One region of the Photobacterium gaetbulicola genome, then DNA from elsewhere that is predicted to be linked to it. Evidence: riboswitches for the same ligand, from Rfam matches in the RefSeq annotation. Region 1 holds a riboswitch; each other region holds the start of a gene.
The links. Region 1 has a riboswitch for lysine ahead of lysC (lysine-sensitive aspartokinase 3). Riboswitches for the same ligand answer to the same signal wherever they lie in the genome.
Positions count from the first base shown of each region.

Region 2: it holds a riboswitch for lysine, as region 1 does, so the genes downstream of both, C9J03_RS14510 (Na+/H+ antiporter NhaC family protein) here and lysC (lysine-sensitive aspartokinase 3) in region 1, are expected to answer to the same signal.
Region 3: it holds a riboswitch for lysine, as region 1 does, so the genes downstream of both, C9J03_RS04045 (Na+/H+ antiporter NhaC family protein) here and lysC (lysine-sensitive aspartokinase 3) in region 1, are expected to answer to the same signal.
Region 4: it holds a riboswitch for lysine, as region 1 does, so the genes downstream of both, C9J03_RS03030 (Na+/H+ antiporter NhaC family protein) here and lysC (lysine-sensitive aspartokinase 3) in region 1, are expected to answer to the same signal.

Region 1 covers NZ_PYME01000032.1:54,319-59,338, forward strand. The annotation lists gene C9J03_RS22165 (PglL family O-oligosaccharyltransferase) at 1-243, shown strand, start outside; gene C9J03_RS22170 (pyridoxal-phosphate-dependent aminotransferase family protein) at 305-1,423, opposite strand; lysine riboswitch at 1,678-1,864, shown strand; gene lysC (lysine-sensitive aspartokinase 3) at 1,974-3,356, shown strand; gene metH (methionine synthase) at 3,436-5,020, opposite strand, start outside.
Region 2 covers NZ_PYME01000015.1:104,663-109,682, reverse strand. The annotation lists gene C9J03_RS14525 (YcgL domain-containing protein) at 1-257, shown strand, start outside; gene C9J03_RS14520 (lytic murein transglycosylase) at 261-1,229, shown strand; gene C9J03_RS14515 (H-NS family histone-like protein) at 1,488-1,883, opposite strand; lysine riboswitch at 2,254-2,437, shown strand; gene C9J03_RS14510 (Na+/H+ antiporter NhaC family protein) at 2,537-4,132, shown strand; gene C9J03_RS14505 (thymidine kinase) at 4,325-4,903, shown strand; gene hisIE (bifunctional phosphoribosyl-AMP cyclohydrolase/phosphoribosyl-ATP diphosphatase HisIE) at 4,992-5,020, opposite strand, start outside.
Region 3 covers NZ_PYME01000003.1:273,778-278,797, reverse strand. The annotation lists gene C9J03_RS04050 (saccharopine dehydrogenase) at 1-726, opposite strand, end outside; gene C9J03_RS04045 (Na+/H+ antiporter NhaC family protein) at 772-2,265, opposite strand; lysine riboswitch at 2,390-2,567, opposite strand; gene cspE (transcription antiterminator/RNA stability regulator CspE) at 3,037-3,246, opposite strand; gene C9J03_RS04035 (adenosylhomocysteinase) at 3,656-4,867, opposite strand.
Region 4 covers NZ_PYME01000003.1:3,847-8,866, forward strand. The annotation lists gene C9J03_RS03020 (alkaline phosphatase) at 1-365, shown strand, start outside; gene C9J03_RS03025 (BCCT family transporter) at 414-2,327, opposite strand; lysine riboswitch at 2,514-2,684, shown strand; gene C9J03_RS03030 (Na+/H+ antiporter NhaC family protein) at 2,768-4,354, shown strand; gene C9J03_RS27080 (hypothetical protein) at 4,426-4,560, opposite strand; gene C9J03_RS03035 (D-alanine--D-alanine ligase) at 4,737-5,020, shown strand, end outside.

The DNA of each region.
Region 1 (5,020 bases):
CAGCTTGGGGTCGCCAGCGACAACCCCACCCTAATCCAGGAGTACATCAACTGGGCCCAGCAAAAGGCCAAGCGATGGCCACGTCCTGAGCTGTACCAAAATCTGGTCACGGCTTATTACCAGCTGGGGCAACACAACCGGGCGGAGCAAATCCTGGATGAGGCCCAGTACCTTTATCCTGGCCGTACCTTTTCATCTCCTGACGCTGCGTCTCCACAGTCGGACAAGCCGGAAATGCCCTGATGCCCAACAAAAAATGGCTACCTCGCGGTAGCCATTTCTCCATGCCGTCACCGAAGGTCGGTTATTTCAGCGTGGTCTCCAGTGCACGTAGGCACAGCGCGACATTTTCACTGCGGGCGGCATACCCCATCAAACCAATACGCCACGCCTTGCCAGCCAGCGCACCAAGTCCGGCACCAATTTCCAGGTTGTAGCGCTCCAACAGGGTTTTCCTCACCTCGGCATCATCAATACCGTCAGGAATATAGACCGCATTAAGCTGTGGCAGTCGATGCGCCTCATCAACCACGAATTCAATGCCCAACTGCTCCAGCCCTTCACGCAGCTCCAGGTGGATATCCTTATGGCGCTGCCAGGCATTCTCCAAGCCCTCGTTTTGCAACAGCACCAAGGCTTCATGCAACGCATACAGGCTGTTTACCGGTGCGGTATGGTGATAGCTTCGCTTGCCTTCACCGCTCCAGTACCCCAGCACCAAGCTCTGGTCGAGGAACCAGCTTTGAACCGGTGCCTGGCGGCTCTGGATCTTAGCCACGGCCTTCTCAGAAAAGGTTAACGGCGACAGCCCCGGGACACAGGACAAACATTTCTGGCTACCGGAGTACACCGCATCCAGCTGCCATTCGTCCACCAGCAGGGGCACGCCCCCCAGTGATGTGACGGCATCGACAATGGTCAGGCAGTCATGGGCTCTGGCCAGCTTGGCAATTGCCTCAGCATCACTCAATGCCCCGGTCGAGGTCTCGGCATGGACAAAGGCCACGATCTTCGCATCGGGGTGGCTCTCGAGTGCTTGGGCTACCAAGGCAGGATCAACAGGTTCACCCCAGTTGTTATCGACCATGACCGCCACGCCACCGCAGCGCTCGACATTCTCGCGCATCCGATCGCCAAATACACCGTTGCGGCAGACTATCACCTTGTCACCCGGCTCAACCAAGTTGACAAAACAGGCCTCCATACCGGCACTGCCCGGCGCCGATACGGCAATGGTGAAGGTATTTTGCGTCTGGAAAGCATATTGCAGCAATTGCTTGAGCTCATCCATCATGCCGATAAACAATGGGTCTAGGTGACCAATGGTCGGACGGCTCAGAGCCTGCAGCACCTGAGGGTAGATATCCGATGGACCCGGCCCCATCAGAGTGCGCTGTGGTGGATAGAAGCTGCCAATCGTCATTGTTGTTTTCCTCCCTGGCGGTAAGCGTGACTGTAGATCAGTTATTGTAAGGTACTGATTGACTATATCAGCTATATGCTAATTATGCTTATACCAAATCACCATGACCTCGGGCAGATAGCGCCCACTCCTGTTCGTGACAACTTTTTGCAAATTTTATGCATAATTTACCTCTATCTAATTGACAAAAGACCAGGAAATCCGGTTCAATATAGAACGTTTTTTGTTCATCCTGAGAAATAGCTTTCTCAGGGGCAGACAGAAGAGGAGCGTTACCCAGGTATCTAGGTTGCGGGGCCCCACCCCGAAGCAGTCTGGAGAGGGGGAGTAACGCCGAGATACGGCATGACAGGGGGCATGGCGTATCGGCTACGAAGGTTGAATCCTTCTGGCTGTCATCTATTCACTATGGTAATGGATAGATGGGGAGCTTCTGGTTGTTGTACCGGTTTACATCTTACCTTTTTGCTCTCCTGACTTTTTTGTCGGGACTACCATCCCGAGCCCCCTGATAAATACGTATATACTCTTTATTACTGGGAGACTCGCCGTGAGCTTTGTCGAAAATAACTTTACTGTTCCTCCTCCGATTACTGTAGCGAAATTTGGCGGTACCAGCGTAGCCGATCATGCCGCCATGAGCCGAAGTGCCACGATCATCAAGGAAAATGCTGCTGCCAAAGTAGTTTTGATCAGTGCCTGTTCCGGCGTCACCAACCTGCTAGTTGAACTTGCAAACGGAATTGCCGATAACGAGCAGCGCTCCCTACGGCTACAAAAACTGACCTCTATCCACCAGAACATTATCGACAAGCTGGCCCAGCCAGACACTGTCACTGGCCACATAGAACAACTCATCAATAACGTGGCAGGCCTCGCCGAGCAAGCCGCGGAGTCACCATCGACCAAGCTGACCGATCAGTTGGTTGCCCATGGTGAACTATTGTCGACGCACTTATTTACCCAAATTCTCAACGAAATGGGGGCGACAGCCCAGCGTTTCGATATTCGCTCTGTCATGCGTACCGACAGCCAGTACGGCAAAGCCATCCCGGACATTGATACCATCCGCCAACTGGCCGACTCACAGCTCCAGCCTCTGCTGGAAGGCGATACCATTATAGTTTCTCAAGGCTTCATTGGCTCAAACAGCGACGGGGAAACGACCACCCTTGGCCGCGGTGGCAGCGATTACAGTGCCGCCCTAGTTGCAGAAGCCATCAGCGCAGAAACTCTGGAGATCTGGACGGATGTACCGGGCATGTATACAACAGACCCGCGCATCACCGCTAATGCCAAGCCAATCAGCGAAATCAGCTTTAGCGAAGCATCAGAGATGGCAAACTTCGGAGCCAAGATCCTCCACCCGTCGACTCTGCTGCCGGCTGTCCGCCAACAGATCCCGGTCTTTATCGGTTCATCGAAAGCCCCTGAGCAAGGTGGTACCTGGATCCGCCAGCAGGTCAGCGAGCCGCCGAAATTCCGGGCGCTGGCACTGCGCTGCAACCAGACCCTGGTCACCCTGACCAGCCTGAATATGTTCCATGCCTACGGCTTCCTGTCCGAAGTGTTCCGTATTCTGGCCGAACACAAAATCTCGGTTGATTTGATCACCACTTCGGAAGTCAGTGTTTCACTGACCCTCGACCAAACCGATACCGGTGGTGGTGCCCCTAGCCTGCCAGCCGCAGCGATGGAGCAACTGAGCCAGCTTTGCCGCGTGGAAGTCGAGCAAGATCTGTGTTTAGTTGCCCTCATTGGCAACCAGCTCGGCGATGCCCCGGGTGCCGCAACCCAAGTATTCAGCCGTCTGGAGCAATACAGCCCGCGCATGATCTGCTTCGGTGCCAGTACCCACAACTTGTGCTTCCTGGTCAAAACCAAAGAGTCGCGTGACGTGGTCAAGGTCTTGCACCAAGGGCTGTTCGAGTAACAGCAATGCGGATAGAGCCCGCAGATAGCAAATAAAAAAGGCGCTCAGTGAGCGCCTTTTTTGTTCAGGGTGACCCCATTTAGCCATGCAGGTTCGGGCCCAACCATTTCTCGGCCTCGGCCTGCTCCCAGCCTTTGCGATCGGCATAGCTGTCGCGCTGATCGTCCTGGATCTGGGCGATCGCAAAATAGCGCGAGTCCGGGTGGGAGAAATACCAGCCCGATACCGAAGCGCCCGGCCACATCGCATAACTGGTTGTCAGCGACATACCAATCGTCTCTTCAACCTGCAATAGCTCCCACAGCGCGCCTTTCTCGGTATGCTCAGGACACGCCGGATACCCTGGCGCAGGACGGATCCCCTGGTATTTCTCACGGATAAGATCATCATTCGATAAGTTCTCATCCGGCGAGTAGCCCCAGATCTCCGTACGCACCTGCTCATGCAGATACTCGGCAAAGGCTTCTGCCAACCGGTCGGCCACCGCCTGGATCATGATCGCGTTATAATCATCGCCTGCTGCCTTGTAGGCATCGGCCAACTCACGCTCGCCAATCCCGCCGGTTACCGCAAAGGCCCCAATCCAATCAGCCTTGCCGCTCCCTTTCGGCGCGATATAGTCCGACAAACAATAATTGAACCCCTTCGGCTTCTCGGTTTGCTGGCGCAGGTTGTGCAATACCTTAGCCACTTCAGTACGCGACTCATCCGTATACACCTCGATATCATCACCGACACTGTTGGCCGGGAACATGGCACACATACCACGGGCTTCGAGCAAGCCTTCCTGCTCGACCCTATCGAGCAGGGCATTGGCATCGCTGAACAAGCGCTGTGCTTCCTCACCCACCTCCTCATGATCAAGAATGGCCGGGTACTTGCCCATCAGCGACCAAGTCATGAAGAAAGGGGTCCAGTCGATGTACTCACGCAAGGTCGCCACATCAAAGTCATCAAACACCTGCACACCTGATTTCAGTGGTATCGGCGGGGAATACGCTTCCCAGTCAATCGCTACCTTGTTAGCCCTTGCCACCTCGAGCGAGACCGGCTGGGTCCTCGGACGCTTGCGGCTATGCTGATCACGTACCCTGACATAATCCGCATCCAGTTTTTCAACAAAGGCCGGGCGAAGCTCATCTGAGAGCAGTGAGGTACATACCCCCACCGCGCGGGAAGCGTTATTCACATACACCACAGGATGGCTGTAGTTCTGCTCGATCTTCACCGCAGTATGAGCCTTGGACGTCGTAGCCCCACCAATGAGCAGCGGTAAATCAAAGCCTTGGCGCTCCATCTCTTTCGCGACATGGACCATCTCGTCCAGCGAAGGGGTGATGAGGCCAGAGAGGCCGATGATATCGACATTCTCTTCCTTGGCGACCTTGAGGATCTTCTCACACGGTACCATCACACCCAGATCGATGATCTCGTAGTTATTACACTGCAATACCACGCCGACAATGTTCTTGCCAATGTCGTGGACATCGCCTTTCACCGTTGCCAGCAGGATCTTGCCGTTCGACGTGCCGGCCTGTTTTTCGGCATTGATAAACGGCTCGAGGTGGGCAACCGCCTGCTTCATCACCCGGGCAGATTTCACCACCTGCGGCAAGAACATCTTACCCTCACCGAACAAGTCACCGACCACATTCATACCGTCC
Region 2 (5,020 bases), on a different contig from region 1:
AAAAAGACAACACCTATCTTTATATCAACACCAAAGACGACTTTTCAGCCGTGCCTGAAACGTTGTTGAGAACATTTGGTACGCCACAATTTGTCATGGTAATTAAGTTAGAAGAACGACATAAGCTGGCACAGGCCGATATAGAAAAAGTAAAAGCGGACCTCAAGGCGAGCGGGTATTACCTGCAGGTACCGCCTCCCGTGCCAAACTTACTAGAGCAATACAAAGCGGATAAAGCCGCCAGCAGCCAAGGATAAACTATGCATAAGCGATTGATATCGGCCTTAGTGGCCTTAGGGTTAGGACTATCATCGGCTGTCTGTGCCGATGAGGGGTTTGATAAATACGTCGAAGGACTGAAAGTAGAAGCCCGAGAAAAAGGAATTTCAGAGTCGATTATCAACTCTGCTTTTGATGGTATAACGTTTGTTGAGCGTGCGGTAAAAGCGGACAAAAATCAACCGGAGCGAAAATTAACTCTGGATGAGTATATTCCTCGTGCGGTGCCCGCTTGGAAAGTCAAGCAGGCCAATGAGCTATATCGCCAGCATAAATCTACGTTAGATAAAATCGGTAAGCAGTACGGCGTGCAACCACGATTTATTGTCGCTTTATGGGGGGTTGAAAGTAATTTTGGCCGCTTGATGGGTAATTATAATGTGGTTGAAGCGTTATCTACACTGGCCTATGAAGGTCGGCGTGAAGCGTTTTTCCGTGGGCAGGTAATGGCTGCATTGGAAATATTGGATGCCGGTCATATTAGCCCTGAAGATATGAAAGGATCTTGGGCGGGAGCTATGGGGCAGCCACAGTTTATGCCAACCTCATTCCTGTCGTATGCTGTCGATGGCAACAATGACGGTAGGATTGATATTTGGCAGACAGAGGCTGATGTTTTTGCTTCTGCGGCGAATTATTTGAATAAAGCCGGTTGGGATGATCAATATACCTGGGGCCGGCAAGTTTCAGCCCCCGCTTCAATTGATGCGTCATTGCTTGGTGTAGAAATGAGCAAAGCCCGTAGTTTGGCAGAATGGCAGCAGTTAGGTGTTCGGCGTCTCAACGGCAAGGCGCTTCCTAGTGTTGAAATAGATGCCTGGCTTATTCAACCTGATGATAAACAAGGTCGTGCCTATTTGATTTACGGTAATTATCAGTCGTTGCTCAAGTGGAACCGTTCGCATTATTTCGCCTTGGCCGTAAGCCATTTGGCTGATCAAATACGCTGATCCCCAAACATGAAAAAAACCAGACTAATAAGTCTGGTTTTTTGTGCTCTGGAGAAAGTCATGTGCTGGCTTATTGGTTTGGCGTGAAATTAAATTAACCGTTAGCTATGGGGGGTAAGTAAGGCACTCGGAGGTGCTGATTGTTACTTGTTGTTTAAAATCAACTACTTGTCCGCTTGATTGCTGTGCTGGCTGTTTATATAAAAAAACCCGGCTAGGCCGGGTTTTTTCGATAATTAGCAAAGAATATTCGAAATATTAAATTTCAAAATCTTCTAGAGACTTGCCTTCGTCCAGAGCTTTTTTTAGTGCGCTTGGAGTACGGCCTTGGCCAGTCCAAGTTTTCTCTTCACCATTTTCATCGATGAAACGGTATTTCGCTGGACGCTGTGCACGCTTTGCTTTTGGTGCTTTATTTAGCGTGGCTAGAAGTTCTTCAGGGTCAATACCATCAGCAAGAAGCATTTCACGGTATTGGGCTAGTTTCTCTGTACGTTCTTTTTCTTTAGCTAGCTCTTCAGCTTCTGCTTCCTCACGCTCAGAAACAACAGTTTGAAGTTTTTCTAGCGCTTCCTGTAGTTGTTCAAGAGAATATTCGCGAGAAAGTGCGCGAAGGCTGCGAAGGTTAAGTAGCGCTTTCATTGCATCAGACATTTTTTATTTCCTGTAGGCCTAAAACTATAAATTAATAATAGCAGTGACGATTCAATAATTGCAATAATAATACTTTTAATACAGTGATGCCAAATAAAAAATGAAGGGTTCATTTAATTTTTTGTCATTTATCAGGTTCATTTCTCATTTGTAATAAATTGTAATGGTCAAGATAAGTAAATATTCTTATCCAAAATCTACGGGGGCTGTTAAATATTTGCCATCAATTTCATATGTGGAAGGTATAATAATTTGCTATTAAGTGGATGATTTTTGTACTTCCAGGCAAGACTATTCACTATTTTTGTGATTTTTTTCATCCTAACTTATTGCATTTGGATATCTATTCCGTAGAATTGACCATACCTAGACTAAGGGTAGAGGCGCATCGTCTATTAGTAGTAAATCTTAGGGTGATTCCGATGAGGGTTTGCGAAAGGAGCCGATGCCGAAGTAAGTATGGACTATCAAGCCTGCTTGCTGGGGTTGTCACCGAACAGGGGCAACACTGCCATAGTATATAATTACATTAACTATGGAGCGCTACTGTGGAGTCGGAAAAGGGTAACTTCTCTTCCTAATGCTCTTCTACACACGACAAGATGTCGTGTTAAGCAGTAGATCTCCAACCAGGATCGGTTGTAGTCGAGATCATGAATATTGTAGATTTTTCACATTCTGCCATGTCGTTGTTGCCTCCTTTGGTTGCGCTGGGCTTGGCTATCCTAACTCGTCGTGTTTTAGTTTCTTTGGGTGTCGGTGTCCTGTTGGGCGCATTCCTGCTGACAGATTTCTCTGTCGGTGGTACGGCCAGCTATATCGGTACCACGGTTGAAGGGCTGTTTATTGAAGACGGTGCCATCAACAGCTGGAACATGAGTATTGTTGCTTTCCTTATTTTGCTGGGTATGACCACGGCCTTGCTGACACTTTCTGGCGGTACTCGTGCGTTTGCTGAATGGGCCCAGACGAAAATCAAGAGCAAGCGCGGTGCTAAACTGCTGGCTGCCTTCTTAGGCGTATTTATCTTTGTTGATGACTATTTCAATAGTTTGGCGGTTGGCTCGATTTCTCGCCCGGTGACTGATCGTTTCTATGTCTCCCGTGCCAAGTTGGCTTATATTCTAGATTCAACTGCCGCACCAATGTGTGTGTTGATGCCGGCTTCTAGCTGGGGTGCATATATCATTACCTTGATCGGCGGTATCTTGGTGTCGCACGGGGTGACGGAATACTCGCCGCTAGGCGCATTTATGCAGCTGGCACCGATGAACTTTTATGCGGTATTCGCTCTGTTGATGGTGTTTGTCGTGGCTTGGTTCCAAATTGATGTGGGCCCGATGAAAAAGCATGAACTGGAAGCGAGTCACTGCCGTGGTTTCGACGAGGGTGATGTAGACAGCCGTGCCAAGGATCTCAACGACGAACTGGAAATTGAAGAAAGCAAGAATGGTCGTGTTGCCGATCTGGTAATGCCAATCGTAACCCTGATTGTGGCAACGTTCTTCTTTATGCTGTTTACCGGCTATCAGGCGCTGGCAGCGGATGGTCTCGCGTTTAGCGTTCTGGGTGCGTTCGAGAATACCGATGTCGGTATGTCTCTGGTATACGGTGGCCTGGTTGGTTTGGCTGCTGCACTTATCCCTGTTTTCCGCCAGCGCATTCCAATGGCAGATGTGGCCTCTACGCTGTGGATTGGGGCCAAGTCGATGTTTGGCGCGATCTTGATCCTGTTGTTTGCTTGGAGCATCGGCTCGGTGATCAGTGACATGGCGACGGGTAAATACCTATCGACCTTGGTTGAGGGTAGCATTAATCCAATGATGCTGCCGGCGATTCTTTTCTTGCTAGCAGGCCTGATGGCATTCTCGACCGGTACGTCGTGGGGGACGTTCGGTATTATGTTGCCGATTGCCGGTGATCTGGCTGCTGCCACCGACATTATGCTGATGTTGCCGATGCTTGGCGCGGTATTGGCCGGTTCGGTATTTGGTGATCACTGCTCGCCAATTTCCGATACGACTATCCTGTCGTCAACCGGTGCTCGCTGCCACCACATTGATCACGTATCAACGCAGCTGCCTTATGCACTGTCTGTGGCTGTGGTATCGACCGTTGGTTTCCTGGTACTGGGCTTTACTGGCTCTCTCGCGGTTTCGTTCATGACGGCAACTTTCGCCTTTGCCCTGGCTTGTATCGCCCTGTACTGGCTTGCACGCCGTCCTCAGGAAGCGGCTGCGAACGCTTAATGCTGATAGCATGCTGATGAAAAAGCCTGTATTTGATACAGGCTTTTTTATTTTTGCTCGTTAGTCCAAATTTCTTTGATTTAATCTCAATTGGTCATAAAGAAGGTGAGCTTGCGCCTTTCAATCTGAAGGGCTTTTCTGTAGCATCTCGGCTGATTTTTTACGCACCAATCGTATTACTAGGGAAGCTTAATGGCCCAGATGTATTTCTATTACTCGGCAATGAATGCGGGTAAGTCGACAACATTATTGCAGTCATCTTTTAATTACCGCGAGCGCGGCATGACGCCGGTGATTTTCACCGCTGCAATTGATGACCGTTACGGTAAAGGCAAGGTCAGTTCGCGAATTGGTTTGCAGGAAGATGCTGAGCTGTTCAGTACCAGCGATGATCTGTATGCTCGTCTGCAGGATATGAATGCGACCAAGAAAGTTGACTGTGTGCTGATTGATGAATGCCAATTCTTGACCAAAGTGCAGGTGTACCAATTAACCGAAGTCGTCGACAAGCTGAATATTCCGGTGCTTTGCTATGGCTTGCGCAGTGACTTTCGTGGTGAGCTGTTTGAAGGCAGCCGTTATTTGCTCGCGTGGGCAGATAAATTGGTAGAATTGAAAACTATTTGCCATTGTGGTCGTAAAGCCAATATGGTGATCCGTCAAGATGCCAGCGGCAAGGCGATTGCTGACGGCGACCAGGTCGAAATCGGCGGCAATGACCGCTATGTTTCGGTGTGCCGCAAGCACTATAAAGAGGCGCTTGGCCGTTAGTAAGTTGCTGATTCCTAGCGTATATGGTTCGATAAGCAACAAAGCCCAGATCACTCTGGGCTTTGTTTTATCGGGGGTACTGTTTCGGCTATTTGTGGCGCTCTTGCAACTTGGCGG
Region 3 (5,020 bases), on a different contig from region 1:
TGCTAGGTAAGCACAGTTAACCAAGATGTCGTAATCATTGATTGCGGTGAACGGGCCGCCAGCTTTGGTTTCTTCAATATCCCAGCCGTCGGCATCGATACCCAGCTCGGCAAACAAGTCCAGCGCGCCACGGCCACAGCGGCCAAACTGACCGATAACCAATACCTTAGGCATCTCTGATAGTGTCGCAACCTGCTCGCGCAGTACCGCTAGGTAATGGTCGCGATCAGGGTAGCTGCCCACCGAGCCGAACACGTCTTTACAGTGTAAATGGTGGATATAACCCGATAGACCAATCGCTGCGCCAACGTAGCCAGCCCAGTAACCAAAGGCACAAACACGCTTGCCCATTTCGTCCTGGAGGAATTCCAAGTCAAGGATTTGGCCGCCACCGGCATTGAAGCGCGACAGGATCTGCACCGCTTCATCCTGCCCCTTGAAGGCATGGGCAAAATAAATGTGCTGGTGCTTAAGCGGGAAATCGTCTTCAGCCAGTTCTTTCAAACCCAAGATATAGGCGTGCTCCGGAGCGTCAGTCCAGCTATGGCCTGCCGCCAGCTCACAGCCCACATCGACATAGGCCTGATCAGGAAAAATGCGAGTATCGCTGCGCTCGACGATCACTTGGGCACCCGCATCAATCAGGGCTTTGGCTCCGGTAGGTGTCAATGCGGTGCGGTGCTCACCCACTTTTACTTCATCTCTTAGCCAAAATAGTGTGTTCATTTTCAATCCTTTTTTTAAACGGTAGCTCGTAATAGCAATCGCTATTTAAGCGGTAACTGGGCTGGCTGCGGCCTGACGGCGCACCATCAACACAATCAGTGCAACTTGCAATACGGCGGCCAATACAATGGTGTACGGGCTACGAGTGATTTCGGCAACCATGAAGCCGATGCTGGCGGTCACGCCAGTCAAAATAGCGTACGGGAACTGAGTACGGACATGGGAAACATGATCACATCCGGTCGACATCGAGCTGAGGATCGTGGTGTCGGAAATCGGTGATGAGTGATCCCCCAGCATGCCGCCACTTAGCGCGGCACCAATACAAATCAGCGGGTCGGCGCCCAGTGCACTGGCAACCGGTACCGCAATCGGGATCAGGATGGCGAAGGTACCCCACGACGAACCTGTTGCCACCGAGATAAAACTGCCGATAATGAAAATCAATGCAGGCAGCATGAACACCGGCAAGCGGTCATTCATCACCTGGCTAATATAGTCCCCAGTCCCCAGTGATTTACAGATATCACCCAAGGTCCATGCCAATAGCAAGATAACCAAAATTAGCATGATCCGCTGCATTCCCGACACAAAAGTGTTGAAGGCTGTCGAGGCGGTCATAGTTTTGGTGTAGGCGTAATAGGCAATCGCCGTTACCGAGGCAATCAGATAGCTGGTACCCAGCGATGCACGGATCACAGGGCCATTGATGGCGCCATGCAAGTGGTAATTATAGGTGAACAGCGCGATTAGCGAGCCAAACAGTACCGCCAGTGGCAATACAATCAGTGAGATACGGCCTGATTTCACCTGCTGGTCATCCGCAGATTGCACGCTCACCTCAGCCTGCTGGCGGGCTTGCTGCTCGGCTTCGGCCATTGGCCCCCAGTCTTTTTTTAGCACCGCATAGACAGGCACACTGAACAGTGCCAGCAAGGCATAGAGCTGGTAAGGGATCACCTGAAGGAAAGTCGCAAAACCATCGACCGGCTGGCCCATGTTATCGAACGCGTTCTCAATCAGACCCTGCGAGTAAACACCCCAGCTAATAATCGGGATCAGCACACAAATCGGTGACGAGGTCGAGTCGATGATGAAGGCCAGTTTCTCCTTGCTCAGCTTGAGCTTGTTGTAGATTGGCGAGAACATCGGGCCGAGGATCAGCGAGTTGCCCGAGTCGGTAAAAAACACCCCGATCCCGGTTGCCCAGGTCGCAAGCTGGGCTTTCAATGGTGATGACACATAACGGGTCGCCATGGTCGAAAATGCAGCCATGCCACCGCTTTGCTCGACCAGGTAGATAAAGCCAGAAATGATAGTAATAACAATAATGATCTGTGCGTTGCTGCCCGATGCGAGCTGAGTGAACGGCCCATCAGACAAGAACATCAACGCAGTATCGACAGGGTGGCCCTTGGTTAAGATCAGCATGCCGCTGATCACTGCAACGCCCAGAGCCAAAACAACATGCCGAGTGGTAAAGGCGAGTATCAGCGCCAGCACCGCGGGTACGATGGACAATAATCCGTAATCAGCCATTCGTAGACTTCTCCTAATAAACAACATCAATAAAGTGTGAGTATGTAGAGGAGGGGCGTAAGGAGTACGCGAGCGACAAAGGCTGTACGAAATCGGTAGGTGAACTTACCTGTTCGAAAACAAATATTGCTGTAGCTCTCCATCCGGGCAGGGCCCGAGATGACAGTGCTGCTCCTATTAAGAACAACCCCAGCAGCTTGGCTGACGACCAAAACCACTTCGGCATTGACTCCTTTCGCTTAGCTTCACCGGCTGTCGACCTTCACTAAACTACTGTTAGGCAATGCGCCTCTACGTTGCAGGCAGTGAATAACCACCCGCTCTATATTGAATAAAACACAAAAACAGATAATCCAAATCAACTTGACGTCATAGCGTGACGAAGATCACATAATATATTTCATTAAACACTTATTTAACAAAACTTTGCACTGCCGACTACCAATCTTGCAGCAACAATAACCACATGGGCTGTTTTTTGCTTTCAAGTCGCAAATATCATGTCAGTATTTATCTGAAGTCGTCTTAGCGTTGCCGGATTTGAGCTAAAGGAGCCTGCGTGGAAATCAAAGTAAAGGTGAAACAGCGGAGGAAAAGGTTGCATATTTACCCATCTCCATCCTACCTTCCTCAAATAAAAAAGAGGTATAAGAGATGTTCAGGGATCAGAGATACCCAAGTTACCTCAAGGTGCAGGAAGTACCTTGGGTATATAGCAGATACAAAAAATGCTGGCCTAGGCCAGCATTTTCTTAAAATAAGTTCAATGACTTATAGAGTAACTACGTTTGCAGCTTGAGGACCTTTCTGGCCTTGCTCTACGTCAAAAGAAACTTTCTGACCTTCAGAAAGAGTCTTGAAACCTTCAGAAGCGATTGCGCGGAAGTGTACGAATACGTCTGCACCGCCGTTCTCTTGAGTGATGAAACCGAAACCTTTTTCTTCGTTAAACCACTTAACGATACCAGTAGACTTAGACATGTGTTGTCCCTTATGTAAATTCATTTAAATCGCTATCAACAGCGATCAGTAACAATTGAATTATTAATGTGACGATAAATATAAGGGAAACAGTTAGATACAGCACGAAAACGTAGAAGTATCAGATGGTTTAACTTGTACTTGATGTTGCATTAAATAACTCTTCTCTATTTGAGCCCGCACATCATAACAGCTGGGCAAAAATTATGCAGTGAAATTTTGACAAATCTTAAAAAAAATTTTGGGGACACTAACAATCCGTTCAGCAACTCAAGCACACCACCATAGTATCTCCCCCCTCATCAATGGCTAAAACGAGAAAAAAAACCGGCTATCGTCGCGCTCATGAGGTTGGACAGGGTGACGGCAAAAATACCTCGGGCGCAGCATACCCGAGGTGGTTGCAAAGTTAGTGGTTAATCCAGTGTTTCACAGCAAGTTCAGCAACTTGCATTTCGATATCGAAAGGGACCGGTTGAGGAATATTCTGCAGCGAGTCCCGGTTAAGGGCGATACGCTCTAAACTGAGCGACTGCAATGCCAGGCCGAGATCCATAATTTCTATCGGGTTTCCGTCACCCGCCGATAGGTTAACAAGGTTGGCATCCGACAGGACGAACAGCTGCTTTTCTTCAAGTTGGTAAGCCGTTACATGAGGACGGATCTTATCCTGGCTTTGGCTCACCGCAGCCAAATCCGCAAGGTTGATTTCACGCTGGAAATGCCCCGCATTGGCGATAATCGTATTGTCGCGCATCAATTCGAAGTGCTCCTTACGCAGCACGTTGTCACGGCCAGTAATGGTGACGACCATGTCGGCATCCGGCAAAGCCTCTTCCAAGGTTGAGGTGTAGAAGCCTTCCATATGCGCTTCAAGCAATGTCAGTGGGTTGGACTCAACGACGGTAACATGGGCCCCCATACCTCGCAGGCGCTGCGCCGTACCGGAGCCGCAATAACCATAACCAATCACCACGACCTTCTTGCCGTGCAGCATGACGTTGGTGGCGCGCATGATGCCATCGACAACGGATGAACCCACACCGAAACGGTTTTCGATAATACGTTTGGCTTGGGTATCATTGATGATCAAGGTGCTGAACTTGTCAGCATGGAAGTCTTCACGCAAGCGGTTAGCCCCGGTGGTGGTTTCCTCCGTGGCCCCTAGCAGTGAAGTTTGAAAACCGCTAAATTCTGGCTCGGTAAAAATGAGCTCGTGCAAATCAGCACCGTTGTCGGCAATGATGTCCGGTTGGTGAGATAACACTTTGCGGCAGTAGTTAATATGATCATCAAAGCTTTCGTCACGGCGGGAATAGACACTTACCCCATAGTCTTCGACCAATGCGGCAGCGGTTTCATCTTGGGTTGAACCTGGTGAACCGGTGATCACCACTTTGGCCCCCCCTTTGGTCAAGGCCTCCAGCCACACACCGGTTTTGGCCTCAACGTGCAAGCAAATACCGATTGTCAAACCGGTAAACGGCTTTTCTTTTTCAAAGTGCTCGATAATGCTGCGCATGATTGGCATGTGGCTACGAGCCCATGCGACACGCCTGCGGCCAAGTGGCGCAAGAGATAGATCGGCTACGTCGTGTTCAGGGTAGGTATTCTGTTCCATAGGAGCCTCTGTTGTGAGAACGTTTTGTTGGCCCACAAATCTTCCCTCAAATGCCCTGCAAACTTAATCAACTTATCAAGAACTGATAGTTTCCCCTGAGTGAAAAATAACGTGACCAATCACACATCAACCATAAAAATGATAAAAACCCTC
Region 4 (5,020 bases), on a different contig from region 1:
ATAACTCGGTACAGGCCGTCGCTGACTGGGTCGAAAAAGAAAGTAGCTGGGAAGAGACCCTACTTATCGTAACGACCGACCACGGCAACTCTTATGTACTGGGGGGTAGCTCAGACCAAAATGCCTATGCCCCGGTAGAAAACCCGGGCAAGCACGTAATGCCGACCGTGAAATACTACAGCGGCGACCACACCAATGAGCTGGTTCGTGTCTACCTCAAAGGTGCCGGCACTGAGTTGATCAATAAATATGTAAACGGCAACGACCCGCAATATGCCGATAAGTACAACAACACTGGCGCTAATGGTGATTATATTGATAACACTAACGTGTTTGATCTAATGAAAGAGCTCATTAGCCAGTAATCGTAAAAAACAAGGCCCACTGGTTGCAATGTCAGTGGGCCTGAACAATTATGCTTCTTGCTCAACCATCGCCTCAAGGCGGGTTCGCATCAGCTCGTTGAACACCTTACGGGCTTCCTGCGCTTCTTCCGAGGCCACCAGCTTGTTCTCTTTTGCTGTCATGGCATCATCCATCAACTGCTGGAGCTGATCCAAGCGCTCTTGCGGTGCATCACTAAAGTCCATCCCGGACTCACCGTTGGCCACCGCTTCAGCGCGAATTTTCTTCTTCAGCTTCCACACTTTATACAGTGCTTCTCGCTCAGCTTCTGCCGCCGCCATGGCGATTTCTTTGAGCTCCTCGAATTTCGACAGTGCCATCCCCTCTTTCGACCATGGGTCGACATCTGGCAGCTCCTCAATGTTGATCACCGGATCCTCGTAGCCTTCCTGGTGGGTCAAATCGAGCGTTGCCGCCTTCACTGCCGACATCATCAACATCACGGCAATAACAAGTAATGGCAAACCGCCTACGATAGCTGCCGTTTGCAATGTCGACAGACCGCCCATAAACAACAATACAGATGGCATGAATGACAGGGCAAACGCCCAGAACAAGCGGTTCCAGCGCATCGGATCTTCAGTCACGTTGTTCTGTACAACGGATGCCAAGATATAAGAGATCGAGTCAAACGTTGTGGCTGTGAATATCAAACAAAGCAGGGTAAAGGCTGCAATGACCAAGGTGCTAAACGGCAACTGCTCAAGAATAGAGAAGATTGCTTTGGTCGCACCTTCTGAATTCAGAATGCCAACCACATCCAGCGCCCCGGAAAGCTGAAGCGACAGGCCATAGTTACCCAAGATCATGAAAAACAGGAAACAGCCCATTGAACCGAAGAAAATCGACCCGGTGACCATTTGCTTAATCGTACGGCCACGGGAGATCCTCGCCACAAACAAGCCCATGCTCGGGGCAAACACTAGCCACCATGCCCAGTAGAAAATTGTCCAATCCTGTGGGAAATGGGTATTTTCAAATGTACCATAGCCACCGAATGGCTCCGCCCATGTCGCCATGACAAAGAAATTCGACAACATACGGCCCAATGAATCCAAGCCAGTTTCCAGCATGAAAATCGTCGGCCCGGCCACTAAAATGAAGGCCAACAGCCCCAAAGCACCCCAGAAGTTGATATTACTCAGTAACTTAATGCCCTTCTCCATACCGGCATAGGCTGAGTAAGCAAAGATCGCGGTACAGAGCATCAATACGATAATTTGAGTAACGGTATCTTTCGGTACGCCAAACAGGTAGTTGGCCCCTTCGGTGATCAACGGGGCAGCTAGGCCCAGTGTCGTGGCGCCGCCACCGAGCAAGCCAAAGATAAACAGCACATCGATAACTTTACCCAGCCAGCCATAGCTGCGGGCTTCGCCGATCACCGGCATCAAGGCTGCCGATACCTTCAGCACAGGCTGCTTGCGGACATAGAAGAAATAGGCAATCGGCAGCGCTGGCACCAAATAGATAGACCATGCAATCGGCCCCCAGTGGAACAAGCCATAGGTTGCCGCCCAGCGAACCGCCTCTTCACTGCCAGGTTCTAACTGGAACGGGGGGGCCTGATAGTAATACGCCCACTCTATCGTCCCCCAGTAAAGAATACTGGCGCCGATCCCGCCACAGAACAGCATGGCCGCCCACGATGCCGTCGTGAACTCCGGCTGCTCATCGGGGTCCCCGAGCTTGATTTGTCCGATATCGGAAAAAACGATATAGATCATAAAGAAAAATGCACCGACACCAAGTGCCAGATACAGAAAACCGAGCTTATCGGTCATAAAAGTTTTGGCAATTGCAATCCATTCCGCCCCTTGCGCCGGAAACAGCAGCAAAGGTACCACAACCGAGATCAACATCCCCAACGCCCCGAAGAACGTTGGTTTATCAATCAACTCAAAGTGTTTGCGAGAAAACACGTTAGCTCCTTAAAGTTAAAACCCAGCAATGGGTAAATTGGATAATCCGAGGAAAGGGCCAACGCTTCAAACCAAGATTCTAATGGTAGAGATGAAAAAAGCTGATTATTAGCTGACATAATTATTCAGCCGTATATAATGTTAGACTTATTGCCCAAATCCAGTAGGATTAACGGTGATAAACCCTAAATCAGTAGAGGCGCGCTGCCTAAGAGTAACCGAGCAGAGGGTGATACCTGTGAAGCCGGAGAAAGGAGTCAGCGCCGAAGTGACTGCAGCTATCAACTCAGTCGCTGGGTCTGTGTCGAATAGGCACAGAACTGCCATAGTATTTACCTATGGAGCGCTACCTGAAGGGGTAACGAGTCTTCTTTTTCTGCGTCTTAGTTACACTTCCTTTTGGTAGATCTCCACCTGAAACTTATAGGTGTGATGAGATCATGAACCTTGTCGATTTCTCGGACTCGCTAATGTCCGTTGTCCCTGCCATGCTGGCTGTTATCCTTGCGGTCACCACCAGGCGGGTTTTGCTCTCCCTCGGAGCGGGTATCTTTGCCGGTGCAATGATGCTAAATCAATATTCTCCGCTGGAGTCAATGCAGTACCTGGTTGGAAAAGTGCTGGCCATTGTGTGGGTCGACGGCGCGATGAACAGCGATAACGTCAATATGATCATCTTCATGCTGCTGCTTGGCGCACTGATCAGTCTGATGAGTGTTTCCGGTGCAACGCAGGCCTTTGCCGACTGGGCAGCGGTGCGTTGTAAGGATCGCCGCAGTGCCAAATCTCTCACCGGCCTGATGGTCTTCATCTTCTTTATCGACGACTTCTTCCACAGCCTGTCAGTAGGTGCTATCTGCCGTCCGGTTACCGACCGCTTCAATATCTCACGCGCGAAATTGGCCTACCTGCTGGACTCCACTGCAGCTCCGGTTTGTGTACTGATGCCTATCTCATCATGGGGCGCCTACATCATCGCCCTCGTTGGCGGCATCATGGTGGCGCATGGCGTGACCGATCAGAGCCCAATATCGGCATTTGTTGAGATGATGCCGATGAATCTCTACGCCGTGTTCACGCTGGTGATGGTGCTGTGTGTGATCGCATTCCAGCTCGATATCGGCCCAATGCGCAAGCATGAGAAGTGGGCGCTTGAAGGCAAGCTATGGGATGAATCGAAAGGCAAACCAGCGGGTCTGGACGTTGAAGCGCCGGAGTCGGCCAAGGGCGGTATGATCGATATGGTATTGCCTATCCTGACCCTGACGATGGCTACCGTCTTTTTCATGGTACAGTCAGGTGCCGATGTACTGGCTGCCAATGGCGAAGCCTTCAGCGTGATTGGCTCGTTTGAGAACACCGATGTCGGCTCATCGCTAGTATACGGTGCGATCTGCAGCTTGGTGGTGTCTATCGCTCTTGCCCTGCGTCTGAAGCTAGATGCAGGCAGCTGGATGAAAGCAGCCCCGCAAGGCATTTCAGCCATGATGCCTGCGATTATCATCCTGTTCTTTGCTTGGACGATTGGTGCGGTTGTACGCGATATGCAAACCGGCATCTACCTAGCTTCAATGTCTAACGGCAACCTGCCGGTTGAGCTACTGCCTGCCGTTGTCTTCCTGCTATCTTGTGCCATGGCCTTTGCGACCGGCACCAGTTGGGGCACGTTCGGCATCATGCTACCGCTAGCCGGTGACATTGCGGCTGCCAGCGACATCGCACTACTGCTTCCAATGCTATCGGCGGTACTGGCCGGTGCGGTATTTGGCGATCACAGCTCACCAATTTCCAGCACCAGTATTCTGTCGGCAACCGGTGCCGGCTGCCACCATATGGACCATGTTATGACCCAGCTACCATACGCCTGTTCGGTTGCTTTCGGTGCCCTACTGGGTTACCTCGCCATTGGCTACACCCACTCGGCATGGGCGGGTGTGGCAGTGAGCGGCCTGTGGTTCTTGGCATTCTGCGCCTTTGCCGTACGCAAGAGCAAACCTATTATGGCTGCCGAACCTATAACGAGCTAAAGCACACCGACAGTCCCACCTCAGAGCAAGGCCATGGCCTTGCTCTTTTTTTATATGATATTGCTGAATGACTAAGCTTGTTCGCCAAAAGAGAGTCGTAACAACATCCCCCCTGCCACATCGGTGCCCGATCCACAGGTCAAAAAAGAGCCATCACGCTCTGCCATGAAGGAAAAGTTATGCACAATGTCAAATTTATTGGGCATACAATTTCCCCCTCTATAACAAATCATTACAATAAGCCACCGCGCACTATACGCATGATTTAATATCAAGCAATCTGCGACTTAAAAATTTATTTTTATACAATCACTTACGAGCATGCAATTGCTCGATCTTTCTTTGACGACTTTCCACAGTAAAGCTTAATCGGAACAACACCATGAGAATCGGAATATTATATGGGGGTGAGTCTAGCGAACGCGAAGTCTCATTAAAGTCTGGCAATTGCATTGCCGATGCCGTTGAGTCATTGGGCCATGAGGCTATCAAGATCGATCCTCGACACATAGACATCACCTTGCAGGGCTTCTTCAACCTCGACAAGGTTTTCATTGCCCTTCACGGCGGGATGGGAGAAAGCGGACATATCCAAGCGTTACTGGATCTACTCAAGATTCCCTATACCGGCAGTGGCCTATTGGCTTCGTCTATCTCCCTCAACAA